DNA from 4 places in the Shinella yambaruensis genome. Region 2 is predicted to be linked to each of the others. Evidence: riboswitches for the same ligand, from Rfam matches in the RefSeq annotation. Region 2 holds a riboswitch; each other region holds the start of a gene.
The links. A riboswitch is a leader RNA that binds a small molecule or an ion and turns the genes downstream of it on or off. The one in region 2 is predicted to bind cobalamin.
Positions count from the first base shown of each region.

Region 1 (4,366 bases), on a different replicon from region 2:
GCTCCTCCATGTCCCGATCGACCTTGAACTGGAAACGGCACTCGACCCCGACCTGAAGTCCTGGCTGTCCTTCGCCACGCAGAAGCTCGGCGAGCTCTCGACGCTCGGCAAGGGGCTTGCGCAGGGCAGGGATGCCGTCCGGCACGCCATCGACAGCGCCTCGCAGGCTATCGCCGCCCGTGCATCCTCGCCGAAAGTGACCGACCCGCTCGTGCAGGGGCGCATTGCCGGCATCGACGCCGGCATGAAGGCCCGCAAGCACGCCTTTGAGGCGCGCCGGCAGGTCCAGGCGGAAACGATCAAGCTGCCGCTCTTCCCGACCACGACGATCGGCTCGTTCCCGCAGACCGGCGACGTCCGCAAGGCCCGTTCCGCCCATGCCAGGGGCACGCTCAGTTACAAGGACTACGAAGCCTTCCTCCAGCAGGAAACGGCGGCGGCCATCCGCTGGCAGGAAGAGATCGGGCTCGACGTGCTTGTTCACGGCGAGTTCGAACGCAACGACATGGTGCAGTATTTCGGCGAGCAGCTTTCGGGCTTCGCCTTCACGCAGCATGCCTGGGTGCAAAGCTACGGTTCGCGTTACGTGCGCCCGCCGATCATCTTCGGCGACGTCTCGCGGCCGAACCCGATGACCGTGCGCTGGTGGCAATATTCCCAGTCGCTCACCGGCAAGCCGGTGAAGGGCATGCTGACCGGGCCGGTGACCATCCTCAACTGGTCGTTCGTGCGGGATGATATCCCCCGGAGCGTGACGTGCCGCCAGATCGCGCTCGCCATCCGCGATGAGGTCGTGGATTTGGAGAAGGCTGGTGCGAAGATGATCCAGATCGACGAGGCGGCTCTCCGGGAAGGCCTGCCGCTTCGCCACAAGGACTGGCAGCACTATCTGGATTGGGCGGTCGAGGCCTTCCGCCTTTGCTCCTCCGGGGTCTCCGACGAAACCCAGATCCACACCCACATGTGCTATTCGGAGTTCAACGACATCATCGCGGCGATCGCCGCCATGGATGCCGACGTCATCTCCATCGAGACCTCGCGTTCGAAGATGGAGCTGCTCGATGCCTTCAGGGACTTCCAGTATCCGAACGAAATCGGCCCGGGCGTCTACGACATCCACTCGCCGCGCGTGCCCGACGTGGAGGAGATGACCGATCTCCTGTCGCTTGCCCGGCGGCGTCTCGAGGATCGCCAGCTCTGGATCAATCCCGACTGCGGGCTCAAGACGCGCAAGTGGGAGGAGGTCAGGCCGGCGCTCGTCAACATGGTGGAGGCCGCGCGCCGCCTGCGGGGCGAAGACGGCTCGGCGGTGGCGGCGCAATGAAGCGTGCGCTTGAAGACACTGCGATGCCGGGAGCAATCCCGGCATCGCCCAGCCGTCTCGTCGATCTTGTCTTCCCGGGGGATACCAACCATCACGGAACGCTGTTCGGCGGCGCCGGGCTGGCGCTGATGGACCGCATCGCCTTCATCGCCGCGACCCGCCACGGGCGCGTGCCCTTCGTGACGGCATCCGTCGATCGCGTCGATTTCCAGGCCCCCGCACGCGTCGGTGAGCTGGTCGAGCTTGTGGCCCGCGTCTCGCGTGTCGGCCGCACCTCGATGACGGTGGAGGTGGAGATGGTCGCCGAAGGCCTCGTCAGCGGCGAACGGCGGCTGTGCACGCGCGGCAGCTTCAGCATGGTGGCGGTTCCGGAAGGCAGGACGCCGGGCTGGTGCCTGCCGCCGCTGGCGGACATGCGGGAGCCGCCCGGTCGCGGGACATGCACGAGCGATATCGTTTTCGCCGACTAGGCGAACAGTTCCGGCCGCATGTTCGGCGGCGAGGCACTCGCCGCCATGACCAAGGCCGCCTTCGTCGCCGCCACGCGCCACGGCCGGTGCATCACGGTGCTTGCCGCCTCCGAACGGGTCGATTTCCGTGCGCCGGTCGCCGTGGGGTCGATCGTGGATACGATGGCCACCGTGACCCGCGTCGGGCGTACGTCGATGACCGTCGCGGTCGAGCTCTGGTCGGAAGACCTGACGAGCGGAACCCGCACATGCACCGCGAACGGCCGTTTCGTCATGGTCGCGGTCGATCGGCAGGACCGCCCCGTTCCCGTCGGCCGTCACGAAACCGTTGATAAGCCATCATAGCCGTTGACGCATTTTTTACCTCGTCTACTATATCTTGTGTTCGAGGTTCCTTCGATTCGAAAGGATCGAAGGCTAAGACGGGAATCCGGGGCGGCATGATGCTGCGTCAATCCGGAGCTGCCCCCGCAACTGTAAGCGGTGAGCATTCGTTCGACAAAGCCACTGGGATGTATGTCCTGGGAAGGCGAACGGATGCCGCGACCCGCAAGCCAGGAGACCTGCCTCGCGCATGAACGTCCACGGGCGGGGTGTCCGGTCGGCGAGCGTTGGGGCGCGAGTGATGCCGCCCCGCCGTCTCCCCTGATGCCCCGCAGAAATGTCTCGGGGTGAAGTCATGTCGATTTTGTTTCCAGTTCCTCCGCGCGAGTAAGCGGCGCCCCGCGTCCGGCCGTTCGCGGGCGGCCGCCCCTGTCATCTCCAGCCTGAAGAACGGTCATCGGCGGATGTCCGAACGATTCCTGATGCCCGATTGCCAAATCACGAGGAAAGCCATGTCCATCACCGTCTATTCCAAGCCCGCCTGCGTCCAGTGCACCGCGACCACCCGTGCGCTCGACCGCCAGGGCATCGACTACAGCGTCGTCGATATCTCCGAGGATGCCGATGCGTTCGCGCTCGTGCAGGGTCTCGGCTATCGCCAGGTGCCCGTCGTCGTTGCCGGCGAGCAGCACTGGGCCGGCTTCCGCCCGGACATGATCAGCGCGCTCGCCTGACCCCGCGCGATGGCCCGGCTCGTCTATTTCTCCAGCCGGTCGGAAAACACCCACCGCTTCGTCGGGAAGCTCGGGGTCGCGGCGCTGCGGCTCCCGGTCGATGCGGCCGGGGAGCCGCCGGAGGCGGGAAAGCCTTTCGTGCTGGTCTCGCCGACCTATGGCGGGGGTGGCGAGAAAGGGGCGGTGCCGAAACCGGTCATCCGCTTCCTCAACAATCCCCGCAATCGCAGCCTGATCCGCGGCGTGATCGCGGCCGGCAATACCAATTTCGGCACCGGCTATGCCGTCGCGGGCAACATCATCTCCGCGAAATGCGCCGTGCCGTTCCTCTATCGTTTCGAATTGCTCGGGACGGATGAGGATGTCGATAACGTCAGACAGGGACTGGAACGATTTTGGACACGATGACGCTCGAAAAAGCACCGAAGGCCCCGGAGATCACGGCGCTGGACTACCACGCGCTGAACGCGATGCTGAACCTCTACGACGAGACGGGGAAGATCCAGCTCGACAAGGACCGGCTGGCGGCAAAGCAGTATTTCCTCCAGCACGTCAACCAGAACACGGTGTTCTTCCACAATCTCCGGGAAAAGCTCGATTACCTGGTGACGGAGGGGTATTACGAGCAGGAGGTGCTGGACCAGTATTCCTTCAACTTCGTGCGCGATCTGTTCGATCACGCCTATGACAGGAAGTTCCGCTTTCCGACCTTCCTCGGTGCGTTCAAATATTACACGTCCTATACGCTGAAGACCTTTGACGGGAAGCGCTACCTCGAGCGCTACGAGGATCGCGTCTGCATGGTGGCGCTGACCCTGGCGCGTGGCAATGAGCAGCTTGCCCGCGGCCTCGTCGACGAGATCATTTCCGGCCGCTTCCAGCCGGCGACGCCGACCTTCCTCAATGCCGGCAAGAAGCAGCGGGGCGAGCTCGTCTCCTGCTTCCTGCTGCGTGTCGAGGACAACATGGAGAGCATCGGCCGCTCCATCAATTCCGCCCTGCAGCTGTCCAAGCGCGGCGGGGGCGTCGCACTCTCGCTCACCAACCTGCGCGAGATGGGCGCGCCGATCAAGCAGATCGAGAACCAGTCCTCGGGCGTCATCCCGGTGATGAAACTGCTGGAAGACTCGTTCTCCTACGCCAACCAGCTCGGCGCGCGGCAGGGGGCGGGGGCGGTCTACCTCCATGCCCATCACCCGGACATCATGCGCTTCCTCGACACCAAGCGCGAGAATGCCGACGAGAAGATCCGCATCAAGACGCTGTCGCTCGGCGTCGTCATTCCCGACATCACCTTCGAGCTCGCCCGCAACAACGACGACATGTACCTCTTCTCGCCGCATGACGTGGAGCGCGTCTACGGCGTGCCCTTCACCGAAATCTCGGTGACGGAGAAGTATCGCGAGATGGTCGAGGACGGCCGCATCCGCAAGAAGAAGATCAAGGCGCGCGATTTCTTCCAGGTCATCGCCGAGATCCAGTTCGAATCGGGCTACCCCTACATCATGTTCGAG
Region 1 covers NZ_CP150640.1:413,960-418,325, reverse strand. The annotation lists gene metE (5-methyltetrahydropteroyltriglutamate--homocysteine S-methyltransferase) at 1-1,324, shown strand, start outside; gene WMC41_RS27785 (acyl-CoA thioesterase) at 1,348-1,794, shown strand; gene WMC41_RS27780 (acyl-CoA thioesterase) at 1,813-2,139, shown strand; cobalamin riboswitch at 2,166-2,379, shown strand; gene nrdH (glutaredoxin-like protein NrdH) at 2,631-2,852, shown strand; gene nrdI (class Ib ribonucleoside-diphosphate reductase assembly flavoprotein NrdI) at 2,862-3,260, shown strand; gene nrdE (class 1b ribonucleoside-diphosphate reductase subunit alpha) at 3,257-4,366, shown strand, end outside.
Region 1: linked by a shared signal. The riboswitch ahead of nrdH (glutaredoxin-like protein NrdH) and the one ahead of bluB (5,6-dimethylbenzimidazole synthase) in region 2 are both predicted to bind cobalamin.

Region 2 (4,366 bases):
CGATCTCGCCGAAAGCCTCGTGCGGGATGCGCAGACGCCGATCGCGCATGACGGGCAGCTTCTGGCGATCGGCGGCAGCGCGGGCATCGCCCAGTTCCCCGACCACGGCAGCGGCCTGCATGACGTGATGGTGATGGCGGATGCCGCGCTCTATGCGGCCAAGAATGGCGGGCGCAACCGCGCCGTCCATGCGGGCGATATGGGCCGCGATGCGGTTGCCGAGGCCGGCACGGCGCGCGCGGCTTGAGGCCGCTTGTGCTGAAGCTCCCTAGCGCCTTGTTTCCACAGGTTTTCTGGTCAGGGGTCTCTCACATCGCGGCTGACCTTCGGCAAAGGCAATCGGGCCAGCTCGCTTCGGCCTCCAGAAATGAGTTGAGAAACAGTTGGATAGAGGCTTTGCTTGCTGAAGTGAGTCAGGTGCCGGTCGGCTTCTTGCGGTTCGCCGGGAAGCGCCGGCCGGTTTGCGAGGGAGGCATGGCATGAGCGAGGGTGCGCGGCTGGACGGCAAGATCGCCGTCGTCACGGGAGGGACGCAGGGACTGGGCGCGACGATCGCCCGGCTCTTTGCCGAGCGGGGCGCGGCGGGCCTCGTCATCTGCGGGCGCAATGCCGCCAAGGGCGAGGCGAAGGCGAGGGAGATCTCCGGCGCGACGGGCGTGGCGACGCTCTATGTGAAGGCCGATCTCGGCGCGGTCGAGGATGCGCGCGCGGTCATTGCCGCCTGCGACGAGGCCTTCGGCCGTGTGGATGCGCTGGTCAATGCCGCGGCCATCACCGACCGCGGCACGATCCTCGATACGAGCCCCGAGCTCTTCGACCGCATGTTCGCGGTCAATGTGCGTGCGCCGTTCTTCCTGATGCAGGAGGCGATCAAGGTGATGCGGCGCGAGAAGACCGAGGGCACCATCGTCAATATCGGCTCGATGTCGGCCAAGGCCGGCCAGCCCTTCATTTCCGCCTATTGCGCCTCCAAGGGCGCGCTGGAGACGCTGACCAAGAACACGGCCTATGCCGTGCTGCGCAACCGCATCCGTGTCAACGGCCTCAATATCGGCTGGATGGCCTCGGAGGGCGAGGACCGCATCCAGCGCGAATTCCACGGCGCGGCCGACGACTGGCTGGCCAAGGCCGCGGCAAGCCAGCCCTTCGGGCGGCTCGTCGATCCGGCCGAGGTGGCGCGGGCCAGCGCCTATCTCTCCTCGCCGGAATCCGGCCTGATGACCGGCTCGGTGATCTGCTTCGACCAGTCGGTCTGGGGCGCCTATGACGGCTCGCCCCATCCGGAGGCGCCGCTCTGAGGCGCAGACGCGGCGACGTGTGGCGCGGACGGGCTTGATCGCGCCCGCGCGTCGTGCGCATATCCTCCGCGTCAGGTGCCCGCTCCGGCGGGAGAATCGGGAATCCGGTGCGGGCGGAAAGCCCAGGTCCGGAACGTGCCCAACGCTGTGACGGGGATGGTCTGCGCCATGAAAGCCTGAATCGATTCAGGCTTTTGCCACTGGTTGTTCAACCGGGAAGGCAGGCGTCGGCCGCGTGACCCGAAGTCAGAAGACCGGCCTGGCACGATAGACCGAACCGCGCGGACGGCGGCAGGTCGTGACGCATTGTTGGGGAGATGACGATGCGAAGCGAACCCTTGGGCCCTCTGGTCCGGGCGGGCGCCTTTTCCCGCGAGGAAAGGCAGGCCGTCTACCGTGCCATCGAAACGCGCCGCGACGTGCGCGACCAGTTCCTGCCCGATCCGCTGCCGGACGATCTCGTCGGCCGCCTGCTGCAGGCCGCCCACAATGCCCCGTCCGTCGGCTTCATGCAGCCGTGGAACTTCCTTTTGGTGCGCGGCGCTGAGACACGGCGGGCGGTGCATGCGGCCTTCCTGAAGGCCAATGGCGAGGCGGCGGCGATGTTCGAAGGGGAGCGGCAGGCGCAGTATCGCGCGCTGAAGCTCGAGGGCATCCTGAAGGCGCCGCTGTCGATCTGCGTCACCTGCGATCCGACCCGCGGCGGCGCGGTGGTGCTCGGGCGCACGCACAATCCGCGCATGGACGTCTATTCCACGGTCTGCGCCGTGCAGAACCTTTGGCTGGCGGCGCGGGCGGAAGGCGTGGGCGTCGGCTGGGTCAGCATCTTCCACGACAGCGACATCCGTTCGATCCTCGGCATCCCCGAGCATGTGGAGATCGTTGCCTGGCTCTGCGTCGGCTTCGTCGACCGGCTCTATGGCGAGCCGGAACTGGCGGTGAAGGGATGGCGGCAGCGCCTGCCGCTGGAAGAGCTGGTGTTCGAGGAGCGCTGGCCGGGGGAGGGCGTCAGTTGACGCCGGCATCCACCGGGCGGCCGAGGTCGATGGCGGATTCGTTGGCCGGCAGGAAGACCGGGCCGACCGTGCGCACCTTGCTGTTCGCCGGGTCGTAGTCGCGTTCCTCGACCTTCGCCGGCACCTTGACCGGGGTTTCCACCTTCTTGGGCAGGGTGCGGATGGTGGTGATCGAGCCGGTCTCCGCCTCGTCTCCCGCGCCGGCGCGGGCCGTCTCGCCCTCGCCCTTCAGCGCTTTCTCGCGCTTGATCATCTCCTGGTAATAGGCAGAAAGATTGCAGCCGCAGGTGCCGGGCTTGGAGAGGTCGCGCGTGCGGTAGGAGAAGGCGTTCGGCATCTCGTAATAGGGCCGGCCGGTGACGGTGGAGGTCATCTGCTCGGTTTCCTGGCCGCTGGTCATCGACTGGTAGAACAACTCCGTCTCGGTCTGCGGACACATCATCGCGCAGACCTTCTGGTCACGCCGGAAGTCGAGCGGCGTCGCGCCGGAGGAGATCGGGAAGAAACCGCCGTCGCAGGTGCGCACGCAGACGGTGCGCAGGTTGCCATGGCCGTTGCTGCCGCCTTGCGTGCGCAGCTGCAGGCGCTCGCTGCCTTCCGGGGCGGTGCCGAGCGGCAGGGTGCGCCTGTCGTCGAGCGTGCGCAGCGTTTCCGTCGCCGCGACCGGCATGACCCTTGCCTCGTCGCCGCAGCCATTGCTTTCCAGGAGGGCGGTGAGGCGGTTGCGCTTGCTCTGCGAGGACGTGCCGCCGGCAAATTCGCGGCGCTTCTTGTCGAGGATTTCGAGGTTGCGCACCATCTTGCCGATGACCGTCGCGAGCGTGCCGCAGGCCTCGGCATTCGCGCCGCCGATGACGATGATGCTGCCGCTCGAGCAGCCGAGACGGCGCTGGTCGCTCCTGGCCTTGCGCAGCTGGATGTTCTGGCGGGCGATGGCGCCGGCATATTTGCGGGCGCTTGCAGTGTCGACCACCACCTTGGGCAGGTTGGCAAGCTCCGCCTGAAGCCGCTCGCACACGCCCGCCGCCGCCGGGCCGCCCGAAAAGGCGAGCGTCAGCCCGGTCGCAATGGCAAGGAGGAGGCGGACAGACCCTTTCAAATCATCGATCCCGTGAATGTGGATGGGCCGCGATCGGCCGCACGTACGGCCCTATCATAGGCCGTGGCGGGGGAAGCGCAACGCGCTCCCGGATTTGTGATTAACGCCGGTCATAAAATATGAGTTGCGTATTCATCTTTTTGGCCGTGCCCCGCAATTGATCTCCCCTGGGCCTTGGTGTAGCACTCTCGTCAAACTCAACAGCCGGTCTGCGCCCTTGCCGCGCAACCGCCCCTGGCGGAAACCGGCCCTTGCAGGCAGGTCATCATGCGCATTTCGTCCATCTTGCTCAGCCCCTGGTACGCGCTCCAGCTCGCGTCCGGCGCAAAATCCTTCGCGGACAATCCCATCATCGGCAGCAAATGGCTGAACCGGAAGGGCCTGCACGAAAAGCGCGTCTCGCTCGCCATGCGCATGGCCGCCTGGCGCCGCAGGAAGCTGGAGAACCTCGTCGCCCCGGAATACCGCCGGCAATATGCCGAGAACGGGTTCGTGAAGATCGAGAACTTCCTGTCGCCGGAGGTCTTCGAGGCGGTCACCCGCGAGATCGCCGAGCGGGATTTCGAGCGCTACGACATGCTGCAGGGCGATACCGTCACGCGCCGCGCGATCATCGACGACCGCGACCTCGAAAGCCTGCCGGGCTTCAAGGCGGCGCGCAACGACCCGCGCATCACCAACCTCCTGCGCTACGTCTCGTCCCATGCCGGCCAGCCGCTGCTCGTCGTGCAGGTGGTGATGGCGCTGCCGTCCGTCGTCACGCAGGGCTCGACCGATCCGCAGACCGCGCTGCACAGCGACACGTTCCAGCCGACGGCCAAGGCATGGCTCTTCCTGCGCGATGTCGGCGAGGAGGACGGTCCGTTCGCCTATGTGCCGGGCTCGCACGAGATGACGCCGCAGCGCCTTGCCTGGGAGCGCCGCATCAGCGAGAATGCCGATGCGATCGAGAA
Region 2 covers NZ_CP150638.1:2,100,194-2,104,559, reverse strand. The annotation lists gene WMC41_RS10425 (diguanylate cyclase domain-containing protein) at 1-247, shown strand, start outside; gene WMC41_RS10420 (SDR family oxidoreductase) at 480-1,298, shown strand; cobalamin riboswitch at 1,355-1,575, shown strand; gene bluB (5,6-dimethylbenzimidazole synthase) at 1,622-2,314, shown strand; gene WMC41_RS10410 (DUF2865 domain-containing protein) at 2,307-3,413, opposite strand; gene WMC41_RS10405 (phytanoyl-CoA dioxygenase family protein) at 3,681-4,366, shown strand, end outside.

Region 3 (4,366 bases), 130 kb from region 2:
CTCGTGCTCCAGCTCGTGGTGCGACTTGCGGTTGGCGATGTCGTCTTCCGTGCCGACGCCGAGGCCGAGCAGCACGGCGGCGGCGACCTCGCCGTTCTTCGCCTCGATCATCGAGGGCTTGCGGGCGGTGCGGGAGGCGACCTCGTCACGCACCGACTTCAGGCCGTCGGCATCGATCAGGTCGGTCTTGTTGAGCACGATGAGGTCGGCAGCGGTGAGCTGGTCCTCGAAAAGCTCTTCCAGCGGGCTCTCGTGGTCGAGGTTCTCGTCTTCGACGCGCAGCGCATCCACCTTGTCGTGGTCGTCGGCAAAGCGGCCGGCGGCGACGGCGGCGCTGTCGACCACGGTAATGACGCCGTCGACCGTCACCTGCGTCTTGATCTCCGGCCAGTTGAAGGCCGCGACGAGCGGCTGCGGCAGGGCAAGGCCGGAGGTCTCGATGACGATGTGGTCCGGACGGTTCTCCCGCTCCAGGAGCTTCGTCATGGTGGGGATGAAATCGTCGGCGACGGTGCAGCAGATGCAGCCGTTGGTGAGCTCGATGATGTCGTCCTCGCTGCAGGCCTCCGCGCCGCAGCCCTTCAGCACGTCGCCGTCCACGCCGAGATCGCCGAACTCGTTGATGATGAGCGCGATGCGTTTTCCGCCCGCATTCTGGAGGAGGTTGCGGATCATCGTCGTCTTGCCCGCGCCGAGGAAGCCGGTGATGACGGTGGCGGGGATCTTCTGTTGCAGCATGGCTCAACCCTTCATTTTCAGCGGCAGTCCGGCCGCGATAAAATAGACTTCAGGCACGAGGGCGGCGACCTTCTGGTGCAGCCGCCCGGCATGGTCGCGGAATTCGCGCGCCATGCGATTGTCAGGCACGATGCCGAGGCCGACCTCGTTGGAGACGAGGACGATGCGGCCGGGCGCCTGCCGGATGGCCTCCAGGAGGCTGGAGGATTCGGCGGCGATGTCCCGCTCTTCCAGCATCAGGTTCGTCACCCACAGCGTCAGGCAGTCGACGAGCACGGCCCGGTCGGCCCGCGCCACGTCCCTTATGCGCGCGGCGAGCGCCAGCGGCTCCTCATGGGTCTGCCAGCCGTCGCCGCGATCCTCCCGGTGCCGCGCGATGCGCGCGCGCATCTCGTCGTCGAAGGCGCGGCCGGTGGCGATATAATGACGCGAGAGGCCGGTCTCGGCGACCAGCCTCTCGGCAAAAGCGGATTTTCCGGAACGCGCACCGCCCAGAACCAGGACGGCTCCGGGCGATGTCGATGTCATGTCAGGCAGCCTTGGCGATCTTCTCGTTGGCAAAGCCGAGCGAGAGGCCGAGCACGATCCAGAAGAACAGGGTCGTGGCCAGGGCGGCGACGGCGAATTCCGCGCCGAGCACGGCCGGAACGTTGCTGGAGATGTCGCCCGGCTGCGGCGCGCCATAGACCTGCGGCGCCGCGATCAGCACGATGCCGATGACCTTGGCGACGATGTTCTGCTTGAGGAACAACAGGTAGAGGCCGGCTGCCGAAAGGATGACGGTCGCGATCCACCAGACCTGGCGGTCGCCGAGATCGGCGGCGGGGAAGCCCGGAAGCTCCGGCGGCAGGCCGATGGCCGGCAACATGTGCACGGCAAGCCACCCCGCCGCGCCCCAGAGCGCGCCGTTCGCCACCGTGATCGGATGGCCGGAAACGAGGCTGAAGCCGGCGAGCAGCAGGCCGAAGCCGGCGCCGGTGACGAGGTTGGCGAGCAGCGTGCCGGAGAACCGGCTCATGCCGAACATGATGCCGCCCTCCTCGTGATCCTCGCCCTCATGGGCATAGGCGACGGAAACCGGCGAAAGCGCCGAGGCGATGTCCAGGATGACGGCGCCGAGCGAGGAATGGTCCTGCGTCTGTGCGGCGCCCTCCGTACCGGTGCCGGGCGTGGTGCCTTCCGCGGCGGGCGCGGCTTCGTCGCCGCCCTCGAATTCCTCGGCATGCAGGATGAGCGGAACGACACGGGCCTCCTGGGCGGCCGTCATCAGCACGCCGGAGAACAGCCCGGCCACCAGGGCGGCCAGGAGATAACGAACGATCATGTCGAAAACTCCTTAGTGGCAGGGAAAGCCGTAGGAGTGACGCGTATCGTGGGCCGTGTCATGCAGCACGGCGGAATTCGCAAGGCCCGCGCCGAACACCAGGAAGGCGCCGAGCAGGAGAGCGAAAACGCCGGCGACGAGACGGTCGTTGGCGGAAAGGGTAACAGAAGACGTAGTCGAAACAGCCATGACAACCTCCGTGCAGGCGGCGGGGAAACCTCCCCAGGTCGGACGAAATGTCCTTCGCATTGGCTGGCAGGTCTCCTGGCTCGCAGCGTCCGGCGTCCAAAAACGCCTGCGGGTCGCCCTCGCCTTCCCAGGCTCCGGCATCGCGAAAAGGCGGACGATTCGTAGAGAAAGAGGCGTCCAACCCCTGCTGATCGCGATGCCACCCAGTGGCTTTTCCGGCTGGTTGTCACGGCGCGGGGCGAAGGCACCATTGCCCCGTTCCGCGCAGATCCTCCCGTCCGGATGGGCGTCCCTCGCCACTCTACAGTCGCGGGGTCGGCCGTGATTGCAGCGCCCTGGTTGGGTCCGCCGCGTCACATTCCCATTTACTCCCCGATCCGTTTCCGGATCCGGGAACCATCCAATATCCCGGATGATTATGCTTCCGCCCCTGCGAAGTCAATCGACCGGCAGCGTCATCACCTGTGCTGAAACCGCCGTCCGGCCGTCGCGATCTCAATAGCCGGGGATGATCACCACGCCACCGCCGCCATTGTAATAGCCGTCGTCGCGATAGTAGCGCTCGTAATAGCCGTCGACCGGGCCTTCGAGCACGTCGTAGTCCTGCTGGTAGCGGCGCTGGCGATTCTGCCGGGCCTCGGCATATTGCGCGGCCTGCCGGAGAGCGCGGTACTGCTGGCGGGAGAGGTAGCCGTCGGCGCGGTAGCCGGACGCCCCCTGCCAGGCGGCGATCGCGGCGCGGGTGCGCGAACCGAAGACGCCGTCGACGCCATAGGTGTTGAAGCCGAGCATGCTCAGCCAGCGCTGCGCCTGCACGCGGGTCGAACGATCCATATAGGCCTCGCGGCGGTCGACGACCGGCTGCTCGGCCTTCCGCTCGGTTTCAGCGGTGGCCGTTTCGCTTTCCTGCTTCGGCTTGGCCGCCTGCCGGGCCGTGTCTGCCAGCGCCGCAAGGCGCTCGCGCGCATCGGCGACGAAACGGCCGTCCGGATATGCGTCGAGATAGGCGCGGAAGGCCTTTTCCGAACCGTCGAGCACGGCCTTCTGGAAGGTCTCCTCCTCGCGTTTCGCCGCATCGTCGGCGCGCTCGACGGCAAGGCCGCGGTTCTTCGTGTCCGCGTCCTGCGCTTCGTTTTCGCGGGCCGCGGTGTCGTTCGCCTGCGCGGCCCGTTCGGCGGCGGCCGCTTCCTCGGCGCGTTTTTCGGCTTCCTCGGCAAGGCGGGCCGCCTCGGCGGCCTTGGCCTCGGCGTCGGCAGCGGCCTTCGCGGCTTCCGCCTTCAGCCGTTCCACCTCGGCGGCCTTTTCCTCAGCAAGCTTGCGGGCAGCGGCGGCCTCTTCTTCGATCCGCGCCTTCTCGGCCGCGGCAGCCTTTTCCGCTTCGACGCGCCGGGCCTCGACCTCGCGCCGGGCAGCGGCTTCCTCTTCCGCACGCGCCTTTTCCGCGGCGGCGGCCTCTTCGGCCTTCTGGCGCTCGGCCTCGGCCTTCAGGCGGGCTGCTTCCTCCGCCCTGGCCTTCTCGGCGGCGGCCGCGGCCTCCGCCTTCAGCCGCTCGGCCTCGGCGGCCTGCGCCTCGGCGAGCTTGCGGGCGGCCGCTTCCTTCTCTTCCGCCTCCGCCTTCAGGCGCGCGGCCTCTTCGGCGCGGGCCTTTTCCGCCGCGGCGGCTTCCGCGCGCGCCTTCTCCTCGGCCGCGGCCTTTTCCTCGACAAGCTTGCGCGCCGCGGCAGCCTCTTCCGCCTTCTTCGCGTCGGCTTCCGCCTTCAGGCGCGCCGCCTCGGCCTTGGCTTTCTCGGCTTCCGCCGCTTTCTGCGCATCCTCTTCGGCCTTCAGGCGCGCGGCTTCCGCCTCGGCGTTGGCCTTTTCGGCCTCAGCCACCTTCCGCGCCTCTTCCTCGGCCTTCACACGCGCCGCTTCCGCATCCGCCTTGGCTTTCTCGGCCTCCGCGATCTTGCGGGCCTCCTCTTCGGCCTTGGCCTTTTCCCCAGCGGCCTGTTCCTCCGCCTTCGCCTTTTCGGCGGCAGCGGCCTGCTCGGCCTTGGCCTTGGCATCCGCCTCGGCCTCATCGGAGGCGCCCGTCGCCGGCTTCGCCTTGGCGGCGGCCTGCAGTTCGGCGATGCG
Region 3 covers NZ_CP150638.1:2,228,655-2,233,020, forward strand. The annotation lists gene cobW (cobalamin biosynthesis protein CobW) at 1-738, opposite strand, end outside; gene cobU (bifunctional adenosylcobinamide kinase/adenosylcobinamide-phosphate guanylyltransferase) at 742-1,266, opposite strand; gene WMC41_RS11000 (CbtA family protein) at 1,268-2,062, opposite strand; gene WMC41_RS11005 (CbtB domain-containing protein) at 2,075-2,251, opposite strand; cobalamin riboswitch at 2,300-2,667, opposite strand; gene WMC41_RS11010 (peptidoglycan-binding protein) at 2,747-4,366, opposite strand, start outside.
Region 3: linked by a shared signal. The riboswitch ahead of WMC41_RS11005 (CbtB domain-containing protein) and the one ahead of bluB (5,6-dimethylbenzimidazole synthase) in region 2 are both predicted to bind cobalamin.

Region 4 (4,366 bases), on a different replicon from region 2:
CCATCTGGTCGCGCACGGCGATGCTCTGCACCAGAAACTGGCTGAGGCCGGGCAGGTTGAAGAGGATCTCCATCGTCGCGGTGGAGCCGATCACCCAGCCGGCCTCCGAACGCACTGCGGATAGAAGAGCGTAGAAGGCGCTGCGATGGGCATGGCGCCAGAGCGCCTGGCGGTGCGAGAGGCCCTTGGCAAGCGCCGTGCGGAAATAGGGCCGCCGCGCCGTTTCCGCCATGTCGCGCCGGTAGACCCGGCAGAAGACCGCGACCGAATGCAGCGCGATCAGCAGGATCGGCAGCACGAAGGCGGCGGCGTCATTGGCGAAGGGGCGGATCCAGCGCAATTGCACGCCGATCACCCAGAGCAGGATGAGCCCGAGCCAGAAGCCGGGAACCGCCTGGACGAAGACCGACAGCGCCCGGCTGCCGCGGTCGGCAAAACCGCCCGGCCGCGCGGCGGCGAGGAAACCGAGGGGAAACGCAAGGGCGATGGCGAGAAGAAGGCCGGAAAGGCCGAGCACAAGCGAGACGGGCAGCCGCGCGCGGAACTCGGCGAACACGGGCTCGCCGGTGCGGAAGGAGCGGCCCCAGTCGCCCGTCACGAAATCCGCAAGCCAATGCAGGTAACGCTGGACCAGGGGCCGGTCGAGGCCCCAATCCGCCCGAAGCACGGCGACGGTCTCCTCCGTCGCCGGCAGGTTCCAGGCCCGGATGGCGATCTCGACCGGATCGGCCGGCATCAGCGCGATGAGGGTGAAGGAGGCGAAGGAAAGCGCCACCAACCCCACCATCGAGAAGACGCCGGCCCGGACGAAGCCCATCCTGGCGCCTTATCTCGCCTCGCCGATATCGGCGCGCAGGACGTAGTAGTCCGAGCCCCACGGCTCGTAGTTCTGCAGCCGCTTCGACAGGCCGACATACCAGACCGGCGAGACGAGGAACGAGGCCGGGGCGTCGACGAAGAGCTTCGCCTGGGCGTCGAGCGCGATCGCCGCCCGTCGGTCGGCGTCGCCCTCGGAGGCGAAGCGGTCGAGGATCGCGTCGAATTCGGCGGAGGCGTATTTTGCGTAGTTCAGGGCGGCGCCCGTGCGCAGCATGGAATTGAGGAAGAAGGCGGGATCGCCGTTCGGCGCCGTGTGCTGCGCCCAGAGCGCGATGTCGAAATTGCCGGTGGATGCCGCTTCTTGGATGTTCTCGATCACCTGCGTGTCGAGCGCGATGCCGATCTTGGCGAACTGCGACTTGACCACGGGCAGCATGGTCACGAGATCGGGGCGTTGCGGATAGGTGATGGCGAGCAGGCGCAGCGGCGCTCCGTCCTTCTGGCGGATTCCGGCGGCATCCTTCGTCCAGCCCGCCTCGTCGAGAAGCGCTTCGGCCTTGGCGATATCGGTCGGCCGCGGCTCCTTGCCGCCGAAGGGGAAGTAGGCGGCATAGGCGCCGGTCGCGGGTTCCCCGCCGTTGATCGCGGCGGCCAGCTCCCTGCGGTCGAAGGCAAGGTCGAGCGCCTGGCGCACCTTCATGTCGGCCAGGGCCGGCCGCGTCGTGTTGAGGAAGGCGAGATACTGGTAGCCGACCGGGAAGGATTTGATCGTCAGGTCCGGATTGGCCTTCAGGCGGTCCACCACCTCGGACGGCAGGCCGAAGGCGAGGTCGAGCTCGCCCGATTCCAGCGCCAGCGTCATGCTCTGGGCATCGCCGAACCGGCGGAATTCCACCGGGGAACGCGTTTGCGCGCCGGCGAAATGCGCGTTCGGCTCCAGCGCCAGCGCCGTATCGGCCTTGAAGTCGGCGATCCGGTAAGGGCCGGTGAAGACGGCGCTGCCGTCGTCGACGAGCGTGTAGGCGATCAGCGGCCATTCGGCGAAGAGCGCCTGGAGGAAGGCGACCGGCTTTTCCGTGGTGATCTTCAACGTCAGGTCGTCGGCGGCCTCGAAGGTCAGCCTGCCGCCTGTCGCGAGCGCGGCCTTGTTGGTGGCGAAGGTATGGTCGAAGCCGGCGGCGAGCGCGGCAGCCGTCACCGGCGAGCCATCGGAAAACGACCGGTCCGGCTTCAGCGTGACGGTCCAGGTGAGATCGCCCGTGCGCTCGGCCTTTTCGGCGAGCGCCGGCACCAGCCGTCCGTCCTTGTCGACGGTGAAGAGGTTTTCGCCGACGCCGTGGCTGACCAGCGCCCAACCGTTCGACCCCTTGGCCGGGTCCAGCCCGCTCGTGATGTAGGTGGCGCCGACATGCAGCGGCTCGGCGGCAGATGCCGGGCCTGTGCCGCCTATGGCGATCGCGGCGAGCCAGGCCGCAGCAAGGCGCGAAAGGATTTTGGAAGACATGGTCTCTCCTTCAGGTCTGTTCGGGAAGATGGCGCAGCCGCTGCTTGCGGCCGGTCGGGTGATAGGCGTAGGCCTCGACGATCCGGCCGCCGACGAGGTGTTCGGCAATGATCCGGTCGACGGCCTCTTCCGTGACGCCGCCGTAATAGGTCCCCTCCGGGAAGACCTGCAGGACGGGCGAGAGGTTGCAGGGGCCGAGGCAGGTGGACTTGGCGGTCATGACGCCATCGCCGGTCACGCGCAGCTTCTGCCGCTCCTGCTGGTTGCGCAGGTGTCCCCAGATGGCGTCCGCGCCGGCCGAGTTGCAGGGGCCGCCCTGGCAGACGAGCACGCGGCGCTTCTGCGCCGGCACGAGCGAGCCCTCGGCGGCCGGCCGGGCAGGGGCGGACAGATCCAGGTCCTGCGACGTCGCGGCAAGGTCTTCGATGAGGCGCGCCATGACGGCGCTGGAGGCGGGGCTTGCGGCAATCGACAGCGAGGGCCAGGGACGCGGATCGGCCGCCCGCCAGCGCTTCAGCGTTTTCGTCAGCCAGTTGTGGAAGCTCGGCTCCATCGGCAGCATCAGCGAGACGAGAAGGATCCTGCCGGCATTTTCTTCGACGAGATCGAGCAGCGCCTCGCGCAGCGAGGGCGTGCCCTGTTCGGTGAAGGCGAAGCGCACGATCCGGGCGCCGGCGAGGCCCTCGGCGAGCGTGGCGAGGTGCCGCATGTCCTGGTGCGGTGCGGCGGCGAAGGCGGACTTGGCAAGGAGCAGCACGGCGTCCGGCGCCGGGGGGCTCGAAGAAGGACTGGTGCTCTTGGTCGTCAACGCTGCCTCATTTGCGAGGCGGCATCGAAATGACGGGTTTCTCTCACAGCGCCTGCGGTGACAGCCGTCATTCCTGCGGCACACCCCGACCACGGAATCACACGATGTCAGGCAGGTCTCCTGGCTTGCGGGTCGAGGCCTTCGGCCCGTCTTCCCGGCATCTCTGCCAGTGACATCGTGGGCGAAAGGCTCACCGCTTACAGTTGCGGGACAGCTCCGGTCTTCCACCGGATTCCCTCTTAGCTCCTGCCGACGGCAGGAGAACCATGACGCGGTGAACCTACAGCCTCGGTGGGTGCTGTCAACCAGCCTGCCGGCCTCGGCCCGATTCCCGAAAGGCGCCGATGATCTTCGAGCACGCCCCGGCCATGGCGGATCGCGGATGCCGGTCACCCACCCGCCACGATGACGCATTCAAGAAGCCCGGCCCGGCTCCGTCGGCCCGTCTGCCAGCCTGGAACGGGCGATCCATCCTTCGGCCGATCTATCGCATCCCGATGATCCGATTGCCGGATTTGGCATTTCCGCCGGAGGATGCGCGAGGGAGGCGCACCGTGTGCGGCAAGATCGCGGAATCTCCAATCGCGACATGAAACCGTCTCCGGCGCCTGACGTTGTGATCGATTTTATCGATTAATAGAGGCAAGCCGTTGATCTTGTTTTAGTTCTCGCATCCCTGAATACTGATCAAAAGCCGGTATTTATGGGAAACGAACATGGTAACGACCGCGGAAGCCTTAATCGACAAAACTGCTGATTTCATCGACCGGCTTGTTGCCGGGCACCGGCCGGGCCATGGTCTCGCCCGCCCATTCTACCATGATCCGGAAATCTACCGGCGCGACATGGAGCGCATCTTCCGGCGCCACTGGCACTGCATCGCCCACGAGAGCGTCATCCCCGACGTGAACGACTTCGAGGTCTTCCGCATCGATACCGAGCAGGTCATCGTCACCCGCGCGCCGGATGGCTCGATCCATGCCATGCTCAATGTCTGCCGCCATCGCGGCGCGGAGGTCTGCACGAAGCCGAAGGGCAATGCGCGGGTCTTCGTCTGTCCCTATCACGCCTGGACCTATGGCAATGATGGCAGCCTGCGCGCCGCGCGCCTGATGCCGAAGGATTTCAGGCGGGAGGACCATGGGCTGAAGACGCTGCATGTCCGCGTCGTGGAAGGCCTGATCTTCATCTCCTTCGCCGAGGTGCCGCTGGCGTTTTCCGAGGTCGAGCACCTC
Region 4 covers NZ_CP150640.1:420,454-424,819, reverse strand. The annotation lists gene WMC41_RS27810 (ABC transporter permease) at 1-817, opposite strand, end outside; gene WMC41_RS27805 (ABC transporter substrate-binding protein) at 827-2,323, opposite strand; gene WMC41_RS27800 ((2Fe-2S) ferredoxin domain-containing protein) at 2,334-3,131, opposite strand; cobalamin riboswitch at 3,225-3,416, opposite strand; gene WMC41_RS27795 (aromatic ring-hydroxylating oxygenase subunit alpha) at 3,848-4,366, shown strand, end outside.
Region 4: linked by a shared signal. The riboswitch ahead of WMC41_RS27800 ((2Fe-2S) ferredoxin domain-containing protein) and the one ahead of bluB (5,6-dimethylbenzimidazole synthase) in region 2 are both predicted to bind cobalamin.